3 regions of the Peribacillus sp. YIM B13477 genome follow, and region 3 is predicted to be linked to each of the others. Evidence: riboswitches for the same ligand, from Rfam matches in the RefSeq annotation. Region 3 holds a riboswitch; each other region holds the start of a gene.
What was found. Region 3 has a riboswitch for cobalamin ahead of metE (5-methyltetrahydropteroyltriglutamate--homocysteine S-methyltransferase). Riboswitches for the same ligand answer to the same signal wherever they lie in the genome.

Region 1 (5,490 bases), on a different contig from region 3:
TATCCAATTATATGAAAAAGCAAAATAAAGAAGAGCCGATCAATACTGCATTGGCAGATGCCTTGGCGAAACTGAAATTCGATAAATAAAAGGAAAAGGATGGAGCATCGCTCCATCCTTTTTCGGTATATTCCTGCTTCGACTAAATTTCATTCAGTACGGTGCCATGTAATTCATATTCAAGTGTTTTGTCAGTGTGTGTGTGTTTATCCGAATCTACTCGTATGAGCGTACTGAATGGCTTCTGATCACCTGGACTGAAAATTGCTTCATCATTCTCTGGATTCCATAGGCTGTAAATACTCATGATCGTATCTTCCTCCTTTGGATGAGAAGACTAGTAATTCCCATGTTTGATTATCATCCAACTCTTCAATTGACTCTAACGCTGATCACCGGGACTAAACACCGCTGCGTCATTCTCTTTGTTCCATTGGCTTCTGATTGTACTCATCATGCACTATCATCTCCTTTGGTGAGAATGTCTTACAGTATTTGTATACCCGGATGGGACAGGTTAAAACATATATTTTAAAAAATGAAGAAATTTCAGTTTCTGAAGATGAAGAAAACTCCGGTGGAATGCAAACTTTTGCTACTACAAAGAGTGGTTCAAAATGGGAAAATCATACTAGGTTCATACAAGAATAATCGAATAAAATACAAATATAAATTGGTTAATAAAAAACCTCAGTTTGTATCGGTTTCTAATTACGATTCTTACTTAACTGGAATTAATTTGGAAGTTGACTGGTTACATAAAGGCGGGAAGGCATCCTTCAGTAAAAAGAACAGTACAAAAGATACTGCTAACATAACTGTTGATGGGGTTTATGTGCTAGGTGTTATAATTGCAGGACACCCTATTGGATTTAAATGGAATGGTTCGTGGAAACGCTCTTTAACATTAAAGAAATAGAAGTGATTAATTTTCAATAAAATGAATTTAGGGGTTTATCAGTCTGTATCACTGATAAACCCCTTTTACTATAGTCCAACAAGAATTTTCGAAAATATCCTTTTCACTTCACACATATTCGCCTAATGTTCGCTGTCGGACACCTTCAGCAACTTTTGCACGTAGAAAAATATCTAAGGCTTCATGCAGTGTGTATTCAATCGTGAAACTTTCCGTAGTCTTACTGGTCAATTTCCGTTCCTTTAACGCTGTTCCACGCTGTTTAATAACGTGTTTTTTCATGAAAAAAAGCACCTCCAAACATAGAAAAATAATAGTGATATGGAATATCACTGTTTCCTACGTACAGAAATGCTTTTATCCTACATGCAATTTCCGGCTTTTACGGTCATACCAACAGAAAAAAACCCTGCTACAACACGGAGAAACCGCATTATAACAGGGCTTATAAACTTTAGCGTCCCAGATAGGAATCGAACCTACGACCTACAGCTTAGGAGGCTGTCGCTCTATCCTGCTGAGCTACTGGGACATATATTAAAGTCGACGACTTATTTATTATATTTCTTATAGGCAAACTTTTCAAGCTAATAGCACATACTTATGAAAAAAAATCCTCATGAATGTTTAGCGTGTCGCTAAGCTTTCGTTTTTCCCCTTTTTTCATTAAATGGAATACTTTATTGTTCACTGGTTTCCTGGTACTATTATACTATAAAAAAATCAGGAGAATGATAGTGAAAAAATATAGAGTTTTAAGGATGGCGGCATTGCTGGGGGTTTTGATTTTACCTGGATGCTCACAAGGGATTTTAGAGGGGATAGCCACAAAGACGGCTGCACCGATTACGGAAGATGACATTGAAGTGGCCGAAGCGGCTGAGAATGGGACCGGGCAGGATTCGGAGGGGCAAATCGATACGGGAGGCTGGATGAAGGCCGAGTCCCCGGTCCAGCTTCCGATATTGATGTATCACAGCATTTCTGAAGGGAATGGCCTTCGGGTTCCAAGGGAGGAATTCCGATCACAGATGGCTTGGCTTCGGGAGAATGGTTACTATACATTATCCCCTGAAGAAGCATTCCTCGTGTTAACCGAGAATCGGATGCCAAGTGAGAAGTGCGTCTGGATTACTTTTGATGATGGCTATACTGATAACTACACGGAGGCCTTCCCGATATTAAAAGAACATGATATGAAAGCAACTGTCTTCATGATCGGGAAGTCCATTGATAAAGGTCATCACCTGACTGAAAATCAAATGTTGGAGATGAGCAGGGATGGGATTTCAATTGAAAGCCATACCATCAGCCATTTGGAGCTGAACCGCATGACCGCAGAGCAGCAAGAAGCCGAAATGGTTCAGTCGAAGGTGCTGTTCGACCATATCCTCGACCAGGACACGACAGTGCTTTCCTATCCGGTTGGCCGGTATAACGAAGAGAGTCTCAGGTTGTCAGAAGAAGCTGGATATAAGATGGCAGTCACTACCGAACCTGGGGGAGCTTCAAGCGACCAAGGGATGCATGCTCTGCATCGAGTTCGGATTTCACCAGGGTTATCGATCAATGGGTTTGCGTCGCTGATTGAAAATGCTTCAAAGCATTGAAGGTGGAAGGGTCATTTCGCACTTGTTCAGAAAAATCATATAATAATCGATTCTTACATGGTGTATAATGAAGGCAGTGAAAATTATATACATATGAACGATTTGGTGTCTTAATGACTTAAAAGGGAAGTTGGTGAAATGCCAACGCGGTCCCGCCACTGTATATGGGAGCTGACGGCTGTGTACCACTGTATGAGATATGGGAAGGTGCCGTTGACGATGACCATGAGCCAGGAGACCTGCCAGAATTCGTACACCTGTAACCTACGCGGATGGGAAGGTGTGTGGCAGACCCTAAGAAAGAGTCCGTATTGATATTGTTGCCATGCAAGCATCTTCCGTTTAACGGGAGATGCTTTTTGTTTTAGGGGTATCTTCCGGTATTGGTTTTCTCTGTTAGGTATGAAGAAATTAAATAAAAAGATTGTGGGGAATGAAAATGAAGAAGATTTTTGGTCTGATATTGTTGATGTTGCTTACTGCAGGCATGATGGTAGGCTGCGGTGGTGCTGCTGATGAAGGAAAAGAAAAGGAGCAAACGAATCATGCTCAACACGAAGCTTTCCCGATTACGATTAAAGATGCAAGCGGGGAAAAAGTTACGATAGAAAAAGAACCGAAGAAAATCGTTTCGTTGATACCAAGCAATACGGAAGTGGTCTTTGCACTTGGTTTGGGTAAAAAGGTCGTTGGTGTTTCCGACAATGATAATTACCCGGAAGAGACGAAAGAAATTGAAAAAGTTGGCGGAATGGAAATGAACACGGAGCTGATTGTCTCCATGAAGCCTGACCTTGTTCTTGCGCATGCATCAAGTGCCCATAATTCAAATGAGGGTTTGCAGCAGCTTAAGGATGCTGGAATAGATGTGCTCGTAGTCAATGATGCACAAAGCTTTGACCAAGTCTATGAATCTATTGATATGATTGGAAAGGCAACGGGAGAACATGATAAGGCAAACGAAATCGTTGCGGATATGAAAACGAAGCTCAAGGATATCCAGGAAAAAGCCAAATCCGTAAAGAAAGAGGATAGGAAGACCGTTTTAGTGGAAGTTTCGCCTTCACCGGAAATATACACACCTGGAAAAAATACGTTCATGAATGAGATGCTTCAGATTATTTCAGCGGATAATGCGGCTGCTGAATTGGACGGTTGGGCAAAAATTGATGAAGAGTCGATGATTGCTGCAAATCCTGATGTCATCATTACAACGTATGGTTATTATACGAAAGATGCAGTAAGTGAAGTGACGGCCCGAAAAGGATGGCAAGACGTAAATGCTGTTAAGAATGGCCAAGTCTTTGATGTCCATTCTGACTTGGTGACCCGTTCCGGTCCACGCTTAATAGAAGGAGTAGAGGAACTTGCCAAAGCAGTCTATCCGAACCAATTTGACAACTAAATGGGCGTTTGCTTATTTGATTGCGTTGTTGATTTTGTTATTCGCAATGACGATAGGCATTTCCTTTGGTTCGGTGCCAGTTCCGATTCCCGTACTTATACAAATAATCGGCAAGGAGATTTTCCACTTGCCGATTTCTGCCGATCCGGATGTGATGCTAACGAATATCGTGATGAACATCCGCTTGCCGCGGGTGCTGCTCGCTGGTTTGGTTGGGGCATCACTTGCGATTGCGGGTGCGGCTTTTCAGGGACTGCTCCGGAACCCGCTCGCTGATCCTTACACATTAGGTATTTCATCAGGAGCATCGGTCGGGGCCGTTTTGACAATATTCTTGAATATATCACTGCCATTCATCGGTTTATATACCCTTCCGGCATTGAGTATCTTATGTTCAGTGCTCACGATGCTCTGCGTACTGACTTTTGCAAAAAAAATGGATCGATCGATGAAAGTGGAAACGATCATTTTAACGGGAATCATTTTCAGCTCGTTTTTAAGTGCCTTCATTTCATTGATGATTGCGCTGACAGGTGATGAATTAAGACAAATCATCGGCTGGCTGATGGGAAGCGTTTCAATGCGCGGCTGGAATTATATCGTAATCATTATGCCGTTTTTTATCATAGGTTCGTTGACCTTGATCATGAATACAAAAGAATTGAATGCGATGACTTTCGGGGAAGACCGGGCAAAACATTTAGGTGTGAATGTCAAGCGGCGGAAAATGTGGATCTTGATAGCCGGTTCGACATTGACAGGGGCAGCCGTTGCCGTTTCAGGGGCGATTGGTTTTGTAGGATTGGTCATTCCTCATTTTGTCCGTAAGATTTGGGGGCCTGACCATAAACATTTGCTTCCGTTGTCATTGTTGATAGGAGGCGGATTCTTGATATTGGCCGATTTTGTAGCACGAACGATCATTGCCCCATCGGAACTGCCGATCGGGGTGATCACCTCACTTATCGGGGCACCTGCATTTGCGCTGATTTTATTAAAGAGACGGAGAGAAGGGTAAAACGGATGCTTGAAGTAAAAGGGTTAACAGGTGGGTATCACAACAAAGCTGTATTGGACTCTGTCTCTTTTGATGTACATAAGGGGGAATTATTCGGGATTCTTGGTCCTAATGGCAGCGGGAAAACGACGCTTTTAAGTATGCTTAGCGGGGTGCTCGATTATAAAGGCGGAAGCGTACGGATAAGCGGCAGGGATTTGAAAGATTATTCGTCAAAACAACTTGCACAGGTCATTGCCGTGCTCCCTCAACATTCCTCATTAGCTTTCTCCTATACAGTAAAAGAGACGGTCTCACTTGGGCGATATGCCCATCAATCAGGTTGGTTCCATAGTTGGTCCGCAGAAGATGAATCGATTGTCCAGCGGGTGATGGAACAAACGGGAGTAGCTGATTTTCAGGATCTTCATTTTGATCGATTATCAGGAGGGGAAAGACAGAGGGTCCTGCTGGCACAGGCCCTTGCCCAAGAGCCGGAAATCCTTTTTTTGGATGAACCTACGAACCATTTGGATCTTTCCTATCAAAAAGATCTTCT
Region 2 (5,490 bases), on a different contig from region 3:
GACTTTCACGCTCATAACGAATATAAGGAACATTTGCTATCTTTGCTCCGTTAAGGGCGTTTTTGGATGCTTCTTCGGCAAATGGGTGACTTGCATCGACTACAGCCTGAAAACCTTTTGCAGAGATCAAAGATGTCATATCTTCTGCAGATAATCGGCCAATCCGGGTGGATATCCCTGCATCCTGCAAACTCTTGGCAGCCGATTCGGTTACAACAGTTGCCAAAACCTTGTACCCCACATGCTGCATCTCAATCGCTAATTCCCTTGCATCACTTGTACCCGCCAAGAACAAAATCATTTTGATGTCCCCACCGCTTGCCCATCATGATCGTGGTGATGGTCGTGGTCGTGATTGTGATCATGGTGATGATCATGGTCGTGGTCGTGATTGTGATGATGGTGAGCATGTCCATGTACCTCGACATGTTTACGATAGTTTTCCAAATCACGCGCCCCGCTTGATTTGCCTTCACTGGCTTCAATTACTCGTTCTTGCAGAATGTTCTGTAAGGTTGGATGATATCCAAAGTACTTTGCCAATATGAATTCTCGATCATGATATTGCTCTTGATAGCCTTTCAGCATTTCCTCCATTCTTTCCATCAACACCCCAGTGAAGAGGAAATATGGCAGCATCACAATTTTTTTTGCCCCTAATCGGATGCATCGTTCAATACCTTCATCCACGTGTGGGTCCGTTACACCCATGAAGGCTGTTTCGACCCATTTAACGCTTAATTTTTCCCATAATAATCGTGAAATTTTATATATATCACTATTGGCATCAGCATCACTGCCACCTCGGCCAATTAGCAATATCGCTGTCTCAGAATGTTCAGAGGTCGTATCGAATCCCGCTTCCTCAAGACGGTCTGTCAGGATCGTCAATACATCATGGTGGACCCCGATCGTTTGGCCATATGTGAATTTCACTTCTGGATACTTGGTTTTCCCATCCTCTATTTCAGCTGGGATATGTAACTTCGAATGTCCTGCATGCAACAAAATGATCGGTATGACGATAACTTCAGTAGCCCCTCGTTTTACACAATTATCAATTCCTTTGGATATATTCGGTGCCGCAAATTCCAAGAAGCACGTTTCCACTAGGAAACGCCCGTCCATTGCCGGAATCATATTTTCAATAAAATGACGGACTTCTTCATTTCCCGAAGCCAACCGGCTTCCGTGTCCTACGAACAAAACTGCTTTCATTTACTTTCCCCCTCTTGATTAGTCTTCACAAGGCGCAGGCTCTATGTTTATTTTGGGAGCGATGTCCTGATAAGAAAAATTCTGTATCTTTTTCGAACGTTTGAAGTATTTAAAAAGCCGCTCATTTGGATGGGCATTTTGCTTATACTCGCCGACAATGTCCGTGATCAGTTCTACAAGCTGTTCCGGTTCAATGCCTTCCGCTACCGGCTGACCCGGATGGGCTGTTCTTCCAACCGGTTTAGCTCCAAGAAATAAGTCGAACTTCCCTTTTCGGAAGACAATCCCGATATCATCCATCACAGCACTATAACAAGCCATCCCACACCCATTAAAACCGATGTTCAGTTCCTTGGGCATGCTCATTCCGCCAAGCACCCGGTGTATTTCGTCCGCATAAGGAATGGATTCCGCTTTTTCACCATCACAGAAATCACAGGCTTTTAATGTCAGTACATCCCCAATCGGCGACAAAAGAAAGTTAGCTGATTGCAATTTCCCTGTAATGACTTCCGGATCCATTGTCGGGATCTTTAAGACGATTTTATGATTTGGTGTATATTCCATCGTTCCCTTTTCCCCGACAACTTCCGCAAGTGTCATCATTTGTTTGGGAGTGAATTGTTTATTCGCCACACCTGGACTAACGGCAAGTTCAAATACCGACTCCATTTTTTGCTGAACAATCGTCTGAATGGATTGCTTAACGGCTTGACCCTTGACTCTTGACAGAGCCTCCATTGCCATTTCAAAGGAAGCTGGCTTCTTTTCTGGTGCTTTTGTAAGTAATCCAACTCCTCCAGCGGACTCGGTTAAGGCTTCTTGATCTAATGCCCACGGTTCCGCTTCTTTTTGCAGTCGCTGATGCGGCTTCAATGTTTGCTTTTCCGAATTCAGCGTATATTTTCTCTGATAGCCTCTTGGTGTGATGATTTTGTCATCATATAAAAAGGTGGATGAATTACCGATAATGACGGTTGTCAACATTCCAATATCGTGATTCAACATATCCTGCAAATTGGTTATGACAATATCCTGCCTATCGCGATAAGCACTTTTCACCAACCCGACAGGTGTATCCGGCGAGCGGTAGCGAAGGAGAATCTTCTGTGTTTCAACAATTTGCCGGGTCCGCCTGCCGCTGCGCGGATTATAAAGTGCAATGACAAAGTCTGCCATTGCAGCTGCTTCAACCCTTTTAGCGATCAGTTCCCAAGGAGTTAAATGATCACTGAGGCTGATCGTACACGAATCGTGCATGACGGGCGCCCCAAGTAAAGACGCACATGAGTTGATTGCTGAGATGCCAGGAATGACTTCAATGCCCACTCCAGTTTCTTCTTTCCAGCCTTTTTCAATCAATACTTCATAAACCAACCCTGCCATTCCGTAAACTCCGGCATCCCCACTGGAAATCACCGCCACTTTCTTTCCCAGCTCCGCTTGTTTCACTGCTTCCTGTGCACGTGATACCTCTTCAGTCATCCCCGTACTAATGATCGTTTGATCTGTTAGCAGTCCCTGAATGAGTTCAACATAAGTTTTATAACCAATGATGTAGTCACTTTCTTGAAGGGCTTCGACGGCACGTTTGGTAATGTGTTCAAAATTCCCGGGCCCAAACCCCACGACGAATAATTTACCGTTTGTACTCATTAAGACATCTCCTTTTACGCTTTGTTCTTTGAAATACCCGTATGAGCAGGAAAATCCGGATTAGGGGTCATTTCCCCGTCATTGTACTGATAGATCATCTGTGGAACAAACTCACCCTCATCGATATTACTGACGATCTGCCGACCGAAATCAGGCGTTTCCACTCGATACCAGTTTCCTTGGGGATAGGCAATCACAACGCAGGCATCCTTACATCTTCCGTTACAGCGTGTCCTCGTTGTATGGATTTTCAGATCCAGCCCTTTTGAAGCAATTTCATCGCGAATCGCTTGGGTTACTTCTTCCCCGCCCTTTTTCATGCAGCTGCTCCCATTACAAATCAACAGATGCGTATTTGTACCCGTCAAGTTCCAAGTAGTCATCTTCTTCCTCCTGAGTTCAGGGAAAAGGCAAAATAAAAAACCTTAACATAAGAGTCAAGGTTTTAGAAAAACTATATGAATGAGGAGCCAAAGGCAAGCATGCCAAATCCTCCCAAAATCGTCATAGTCCTTCTACCTTTCCCTCCGAAAAGTATCATGCAATTTTAAAAGCAGGTTTCCTGGCTTACGCTTCATTTTACTTTGTCCCTTCCCGGCATAATGCCAGTGGCTATCGACAATTTCATCAGCGATTACAGTAGCGGGGGCTGCATCGGATTTTCACCGATTTCCCTATTATCCCTTGCTTATTCACACAAGGGCACTTTTAAAATGAAATATTTGGTTTTATTATACATTTCCAACTAACTTAATCTATCATATAACAACTTTGTCAAAATTCAATAGTTTATTCCGACTGTTTAGAAAAGTTTAAACGTGTAAAACCAGTTACAATCCTTTCCTCGCAACAAATTTCGGCCTCCAAAAAAAGATAGTGTAGCTGGAATTATTTCTTTATGGTACACTATACGAGAATTTTCTAAATAATTACATAAGTTTCATGGTGTTGAATTTCTCGGAATTCAGCTTAAAAGGGAAGCCGGTGAAAATCCGGAGCGGTCCCGCCACTGTAAAGGGAAGTTCCATTACGTTAACTTTAATCCACTGTCAAATGAGATGGGAAGGATGTAATGGGATGATGAACCAAAGCCAGGAGACCTGCCATGAAGCGTGAAACTGTTTCAGCCTACGAGGATGGGCGTGCGGATCAGGCAAAATGGCCCATGGTTGGTTCATGCTGCAAAATTCCTGTTCATTACGCACTTCTTTCCTTTGAGAGAAGTGCTTTTTAGTTTGGGCGCCGCTTTTCTTCTCAAGATTGATCAGAACAATTAAAAGTGTTGAAAGGAGAAAGAATGAAAAGAACCAATTGGAAAATTATTTATTTTGTCATTTTACTGCTTTTTGTCCCGAAACGGGCATTGGCCATGCATATCATGGAGGGCTTTTTACCCATAGAATGGGCTATATTCTGGTGGGCCGTGACGCTTCCATTTTTAATCTTGGGTTACCGGTCCATTAGGTCCAAAGTAAGGGAAAACCCAGAAACAAAAATGATACTTGGCCTATCGGGCGCATTTGTATTTATATTATCGGCCCTAAAGATTCCTTCCGTTACGGGAAGTTCTTCGCACCCTACCGGAGTTGGTTTAGGTTCCATACTATTCGGACCGTTGGCCATGAGTGTGGTCGGCTCCATCGTTCTGTTATTTCAAGCTGTTTTACTGGCACACGGAGGATTGACGACATTAGGGGCCAATGCATTCTCCATGGCCGTTTGCGGACCCTTCATTGCTTACTTTGTCTTCAAGGGCGCAACTAAATTGGGATGGTCTTTTTCACTTGCCGTATTCTTGGCAGCTGCTTTTGGGGATTTGGGCACCTATGTGGTAACTTCTGTTCAACTTGCTCTTGCTTTCCCTTCCGAGGTAGGAGGATTCATGGCCTCTTTCAGTAAATTTGCAGGAATTTTTGCCCTGACCCAAATTCCCTTGGCCATCAGTGAGGGGTTATTGACAGTCGTCGTAATGAATTTCTTGAAAAAATACAATCTAGGCGAATTGAAATTGCTACGAGTTTTATCTAAGGAGGCCCGTTAAAATGAAAAAAAGTTTACTGCTGCTTTTCCTGGTTGTCATTCTTGCAACCTTACCGTTAATCACCCAACAAGGAACGGAATTTGGCGGTGCCGACGGCGAAGCTGAGGAAGCCATCACTAAGATCCATCCGGAATACAAGCCATGGTTCAACAGTATTTGGGAGCCGCCAGGTGCAGAAACCGAAAGTTTATTATTTGCGCTTCAAGCTGCAATCGGAGCCGGTTTCATTGGATACTTCATTGGTGTGATGAGACAAAGGAATAAGCAAACCAAACAAGAATTGGCCGAAAAATCGAAGCATGTTACTCATTGATAAATATGCCTATTTCAATGGGCTGAAGGATGTACATCCGTTGGAAAAGATGGTTTTTGCACTCTCTCTTTTGCTGTTTTCGTTAACGGTAAGGGATATGGCCGTTTCGCTCATCACTTTTACGGTGATGAGCGCTTTAATCATTTTCGCGGCAAAAATCCCGCTTTCTTATTATCTTAAATTACTTCTATTACCGGGATTTTTTATACTATCAGGAACCATTACCATCCTTTTTTCTTTCACTAGTAAATTCACTTCGATT
Region 3 (5,490 bases):
TTTTGGTAACGGTCTTTAAATGGAAGCTGACGGCCGGCGGTCCCGTTTTTAACCTTTTCGACATTGGATTTTACAGACCCGTGATTTCGGACATTTGAATTGGCTAACGTTTGAATCGTAAATTTATTGGCATCGACTTTTTCGGCGATCGCTTCAATGCCTTGATTATTCCCTTTGACCAAAAGTGTGATTTCCTCAAGTTTTTCATCAGCGAAAGCAAGGGCCTCTTTCACTTCTTTTGAAAGGGCGGTTTCATTACGAACGGTCACCGGGACATGAAGCAGGGAACAAGAGGGCTGTAGCCAGATTTGGTCCTCGGCTACCTGTTTCTTAAGTGTCTCGATCAATTCGATTTTTTGGGATAAATCAGATAGCCAAATGTTTTTTCCATCAATCACACCTGCTGCAAGCACTTTGTCCTTCGGGAAACCGAATGCCTCAAGGTTACTTAAATTCCTCCCTTTATCATGTACAAAATCAAGACCGATCCCTTGGACTTGTAATTCGATGACTTCTTGGTAATGTTCCACCGCATCAAAGTATGTTTGTAGCATGATGTTCAGGTTTGGTGCTGCTTCATTCAGTTTTTCATAGAGGTAAGTAACGGTTTGCATATCATCTTTGGAAATGGATGAAACAAGGGAAGGCTCGTCCATTTGAACCCACTTCACGCCTTCTTGCTCCAACTCTCGCAGGATTTGCGTGTATAGGGGAAGCAGTCTCAGGATGATGCCAGGGATTTCTTGTTTATTGAAGCCTTTTGAAAGGGAGAGGAAAGTATAAGGTCCGATCAAAACGGGCTTCGTTTCGATCCCTAGCTTTTCCTTGGCTTCCCGATATGCTGTAAGTGGTTTATTTTCTGTTAAAGTAAGCTGTGCCAGTTTTAATTCAGGGACAATATAGTGATAGTTCGTATTGAACCATTTCGTCATTTCTGAAGCGACTTCATCATTGTTTCCCCGGGCCATTGAATAATAAACGGAAAGGGGGACACTTCCGCCTTCATAAGCTGAATAACGTTCAGGAACAAGACCGAACATGACGGACATATCGAGCATTTGATCATAGTAAGTGAAGTCGTTGACTGGGATGATATCAATGCCTCGTTGCTTCTGTTTTTGTAAGTTGCCTAAACGGATGGCTTTTAGTTGTGACGTAAATTCCGCTTCATCGATTTTACCGGACCAGAAAGCTTCCAATGTACGTTTCCATTCACGATCTTCCCCGATTCGAGGGTAACCCAAACTGCTGCTCTTCAAAATTCCCATCCTCCTACATTCAATTGATCGAACAATAAAAAAAGCATTCCTAACCGTCAAAAAAGAAAGTTAGAAATGCTTAAAATAAAGAGGCATGCAAAATGCCCCTTACAATTATAAGGTCCCTAACACCTCCCTATCTCCCGTAGGTTAAAACAGTGTTGTCGAAATAGGCAGGTCTCCTGACTTAGGGAATATCATTAGCGGCTGGCCTTCCCGATCCGTTGATCAGTGGCAAATTGATTGACGCTAACATTCCCATTACAGTGGCGGGACCGTGCCGGAATTACACCGGACTTCCCTTTTAATCCTAATGAAAATTAGGAACCTATTTCCACATATGAAATTTTGCAAAACCTGCATTGTTAACTGTTTGCAGGTCAAAGATTTATAAAATAAAAACTATTATAAAAATTTAGGCAATCTTAACATATCCGACCAAAAGGGTCAACATGGAAAAAGAATTAGGGAAAGTTTCCGTTTAATGCGTTTGTCGGTGATAAGGCTGATTCCTAAAAAGAATATATTGTTTGGACAGGGAGTATGTATAGAGGAAGTGGCGTTTTGAAATGGGGCGTGGGGGATGACTTTCTACATCTTGATTGCAGGGATCATTTTTTGCATGGTGATGAGCATTCGTACGTTATTTCTTGTTGAGTCGGGAGGAAAGAAGTTTTCTCTTGAGGATATGCTGTGGCTTGGCAATTTATATGCGACGATATTAGTTGGATTTGCACTGATATATTTATTATACGAGCTTCAGAATCATTCGGTGATTCTTGATATGGGCAATCGGTTGGATGGGACTTTCTATGAACAATTGAAGACTTCTTTTTATTTTAGTGCGATGACGATGTTTTCTGTAGGGTATGGAGATATAGCCCCGATTGGCATGGGCAGGATGATAGCTACCATTCAGGCCTTCATTGGGTATACACTGCCGGCAGCGTTCGTGATTCGGACGGTGATCGATCTGGAGCAGAAAGATAGGAAGGATAAATGAAAGTTGTGTTTCTTTCGATTATTGGGTACTCTTACCATAATGAAAGAAATGGAGGGTTCAATATGACTGTTAAAATTGGAGAAAAAGCACCTGATTTCAAACTCCCTGCAAACAATGGTGAAATGGTTTCCCTATCGGATTTTAAGGGGAAAAACATTGTTTTATATTTTTACCCAAAAGACATGACGCCAGGTTGCACGACGGAGGCCTGTGATTTCCGGGACCATAATGAGCAATTCGAGGAACTGAACGCGGTCATCCTTGGTATCAGCCCAGATCCAGCGGCACGTCATGAAAAATTCATCGAAAAACATGGACTGCCTTTTCTGCTGCTGGCTGACGAAAATCATGAAGCGGCTGAATCATTTGATGTTTGGCAATTGAAAAAGAACTTCGGCAAGGAGTATATGGGCATTGAACGTTCAACTTTCCTCATTGATAAGGCTGGAAATGTAGTCAAAGAATGGCGTAAAGTAAAGGTTAAAGGCCACGTCGAAGAAGCGCTTGAAACTCTTCGCGAACTCGAAAAATAAGGGATAGGCAGATGAGGGATGAGAGGATAACGAAGCTTGCAGCCAGGCTGATTCATCATTCGATACAATTACAGCCTAAAGAGAGAATCCTCATACGGGGGCATATCAACACAAAACCATTATTGAAAGAGTTGATTGATGAAATATACAGAGTGGGTGCTTATCCATATGTGGAACTCGAGGACGATGAGATAAGCCGCCACCTGTTACTAGGGAATGTGAAGGAGCAGCTTGACACAGCTTCACAATGGGCCTTGAAGAAATATACGGATATCGATGCGGTCATCATCATCACTGGGGAAGAAAACAATGCCGAAATGACTGATGTTCCCATCGAGAGGCACCGTCTTCAAGGGGAGGCCATGAATTCCCCTACACTTTTTTATGTAAACAACCGACGTTGGGTCTTACTTAATTATCCCACCAAGGCATCAGCGCAAAAAGCCGGCATGACCTTCAATAGGTACGAAGACTTTCTTTTGAACGTATGCACAATGGATTACGGAAAAATGGAGGCGGCTTTGAAGCCGTTAAAACAATTGATGCAACGTACTGACAAAGTCAGGATCGTTTCACCAAGGACAGATTTGACCTTTTCCATCAAAGGCATGCCGGCCGTCATATGTGCCGGAAAAAACAATTTACCGGATGGGGAAGTATTTACGGCACCCATAAAAGATAGTCTCAATGGAAGGATATCCTTCAACACACCCACAACCTATGAAGGAATCACCTTTAGTGACATAGAATTAAACTTGAAAAAGGGGAAAATCATTAAAGCGACTTCCAATCGTGACCCTGAAATGAACCAAATTCTGAATATTGATGAAGGGTCCCGGTTTATAGGGGAGTTCGCTATTGGAATCAATCCATACATATTGGAACCTATGGACGATATTTTGTTGGATGAGAAAATAAGCGGGAGCCTGCACTTGGCTCTTGGACTTGCCTATGATGAAGCGGATAATGGAAACAGGTCATCGATACATTGGGATATGGTCTTGATCCAGCGTCCGGAATATGGGGGCGGTGACATCTATTTCGACGACGTCCTGATCAGAAGGGATGGCTTTTTTGTTTTGCCGGAATTACATGCATTAAACCCAAATTCTTTAAAATAAAGCCTTTTTTAATAAGGATGAGGCTTTTGTCCAACTCAAAAAGGGGACACCAGAATATGCTTTATTAAGGGAATACCTCCTCAGAGAAAGTTGCGCGGGACACATAGAGCCCGTGTTTTTTTATGTTAATTAAAAGGGGGAGATATACATGTTAGTACTTTCGACTGTCATTCCGAATGAAGGTATCCAAACGGAAATGATGAAAGCTTTTCCTGATTTGAACTTCATTTATCAAAAAGGATGGGCCGCTTCGTGAAGCGGAAATCTTAATTACATATGGTGAAGATTTAACTGAAGAAATCATTGAGAAAGCAGCGAACTTGAAATGGATCATGGTCATGAGTGCAGGGATGGAAATAATGCCATTTAAAGCCATCGAGGAACGAGGCATAATGGTGACCAACGCAAGAGGCATTCATAAAATCCCGATGGCCGAGTATACGATAGGGATGCTTTTGCAATATGAAAAGAAATTGAAGCTGCTTATGAAGAATGAAAAGGAAGAATTGTGGGATAGAAAGATTGAAGTAGGGGAATTGAATGGCAAGACCATGCTCGTAATGGGCGTGGGTGCAATTGGAGGGGAAGTGGCTTGTCTTGGGAAAGCCTTTGGGATGAAGACGATAGGAATGAACCGGAGCGGGAAAATGGTGCAATCCATCGATCACCTTTATGACCTGGATCATTTAATGGAAGCCAAACCGCGAGCCGATTATATTGTATCGTCCTGCCAAGTACGGATGAAACGAAAGGCCTTCTGCAAAAAGAACACTTCAAAGCCATGAAAGAATCTGCAGTATTCGTGAATATTGGCCGCGGCGACCTGATTAAAGATGAAGTGCTGATCGAAGCCCTGGATGCCGGGGAATTGTCTCATGCCATCTTGGATGTATTTGATCCGGAGCCTTTAGGAAAAGGGCATCCGTTTTTTGGAGGATGGAGAATGTTACAGTCAAATCGCATCTTTCAAGTGAAAGCGGAGAATATTTACCAAGGACCATTGCCCATATTCGAAAAAAATATGCGTGAACCTGAAAGCTGGAAAAGACTTCACCAACGTAATCGACTTATCTAGGGGATACTAAGTTTCAATGCAAAAATGGGAAAGAATCAAGTCTTCATGAATAAACTAAAAAAGAATGGTTAAGCCATTGAATTATTGACAAATTCAACGTATAAAAGGTACACTATTTATAAACATTATAATTTAAGAATGCATACTTAATGAGAAAAAGAGGTGGATGACGGTGTCTGAAGTTCAGTTAAAAGAAGCGTTGGATTCCTTAAAAGATACCGGTGTAAGAATAACTCCTCAACGCCATGCGATACTTGAGTATTTGATAAGCTGCATGTCCCACCCTACCGCTGATGATATATATAAAGCGCTGGAAGGCAAGTTTCCGAATATGAGTGTGGCAACAGTTTATAACAACCTGCGTGTGTTCCGTGAGGTAGGTTTGGTAAAAGAACTTACGTATGGGGATTCTTCGGCAAGGTTTGATTTTGTGACGACGAATCATTATCATGTAATTTGCCAAACTTGCGGTAAAATTGTGGACTTCGATTATCCTGCA

Region 1: linked by a shared signal. The riboswitch ahead of ACFX4H_RS19710 (ABC transporter substrate-binding protein) and the one ahead of metE (5-methyltetrahydropteroyltriglutamate--homocysteine S-methyltransferase) in region 3 are both predicted to bind cobalamin.
Region 2: linked by a shared signal. The riboswitch ahead of ACFX4H_RS16860 ((2Fe-2S) ferredoxin domain-containing protein) and the one ahead of metE (5-methyltetrahydropteroyltriglutamate--homocysteine S-methyltransferase) in region 3 are both predicted to bind cobalamin.

What each region holds. Positions count from the first base shown of each region.
Region 1 covers NZ_JBHZPD010000007.1:110,264-115,753, forward strand. The annotation lists gene ACFX4H_RS19680 (DNA topoisomerase III) at 1-89, shown strand, start outside; gene ACFX4H_RS19685 (hypothetical protein) at 143-307, opposite strand; gene ACFX4H_RS19690 (hypothetical protein) at 578-919, shown strand; gene ACFX4H_RS19695 (hypothetical protein) at 1,028-1,201, opposite strand; tRNA gene ACFX4H_RS19700 (tRNA-Arg) at 1,378-1,451, opposite strand; gene ACFX4H_RS19705 (polysaccharide deacetylase family protein) at 1,681-2,529, shown strand; cobalamin riboswitch at 2,616-2,790, shown strand; gene ACFX4H_RS19710 (ABC transporter substrate-binding protein) at 2,969-3,934, shown strand; gene ACFX4H_RS19715 (FecCD family ABC transporter permease) at 3,897-4,952, shown strand; gene ACFX4H_RS19720 (heme ABC transporter ATP-binding protein) at 4,958-5,490, shown strand, end outside.
Region 2 covers NZ_JBHZPD010000005.1:199,517-205,006, forward strand. The annotation lists gene cobK (precorrin-6A reductase) at 1-301, opposite strand, end outside; gene ACFX4H_RS16850 (sirohydrochlorin chelatase) at 298-1,218, opposite strand; gene cobJ (precorrin-3B C(17)-methyltransferase) at 1,237-2,874, opposite strand; gene ACFX4H_RS16860 ((2Fe-2S) ferredoxin domain-containing protein) at 2,889-3,257, opposite strand; cobalamin riboswitch at 3,410-3,599, opposite strand; cobalamin riboswitch at 3,801-3,996, shown strand; gene ACFX4H_RS16865 (hypothetical protein) at 3,980-4,108, shown strand; gene ACFX4H_RS16870 (energy-coupling factor ABC transporter permease) at 4,172-4,915, shown strand; gene ACFX4H_RS16875 (energy-coupling factor ABC transporter substrate-binding protein) at 4,917-5,228, shown strand; gene cbiQ (cobalt ECF transporter T component CbiQ) at 5,215-5,490, shown strand, end outside.
Region 3 covers NZ_JBHZPD010000014.1:1,862-7,351, reverse strand. The annotation lists gene metE (5-methyltetrahydropteroyltriglutamate--homocysteine S-methyltransferase) at 1-1,268, opposite strand, end outside; cobalamin riboswitch at 1,415-1,606, opposite strand; gene ACFX4H_RS24430 (potassium channel family protein) at 1,843-2,262, shown strand; gene bcp (thioredoxin-dependent thiol peroxidase) at 2,325-2,795, shown strand; gene ACFX4H_RS24420 (aminopeptidase) at 2,807-3,916, shown strand; partial or broken gene ACFX4H_RS24415 (D-2-hydroxyacid dehydrogenase) at 4,147-4,991, shown strand; gene perR (peroxide-responsive transcriptional repressor PerR) at 5,158-5,490, shown strand, end outside.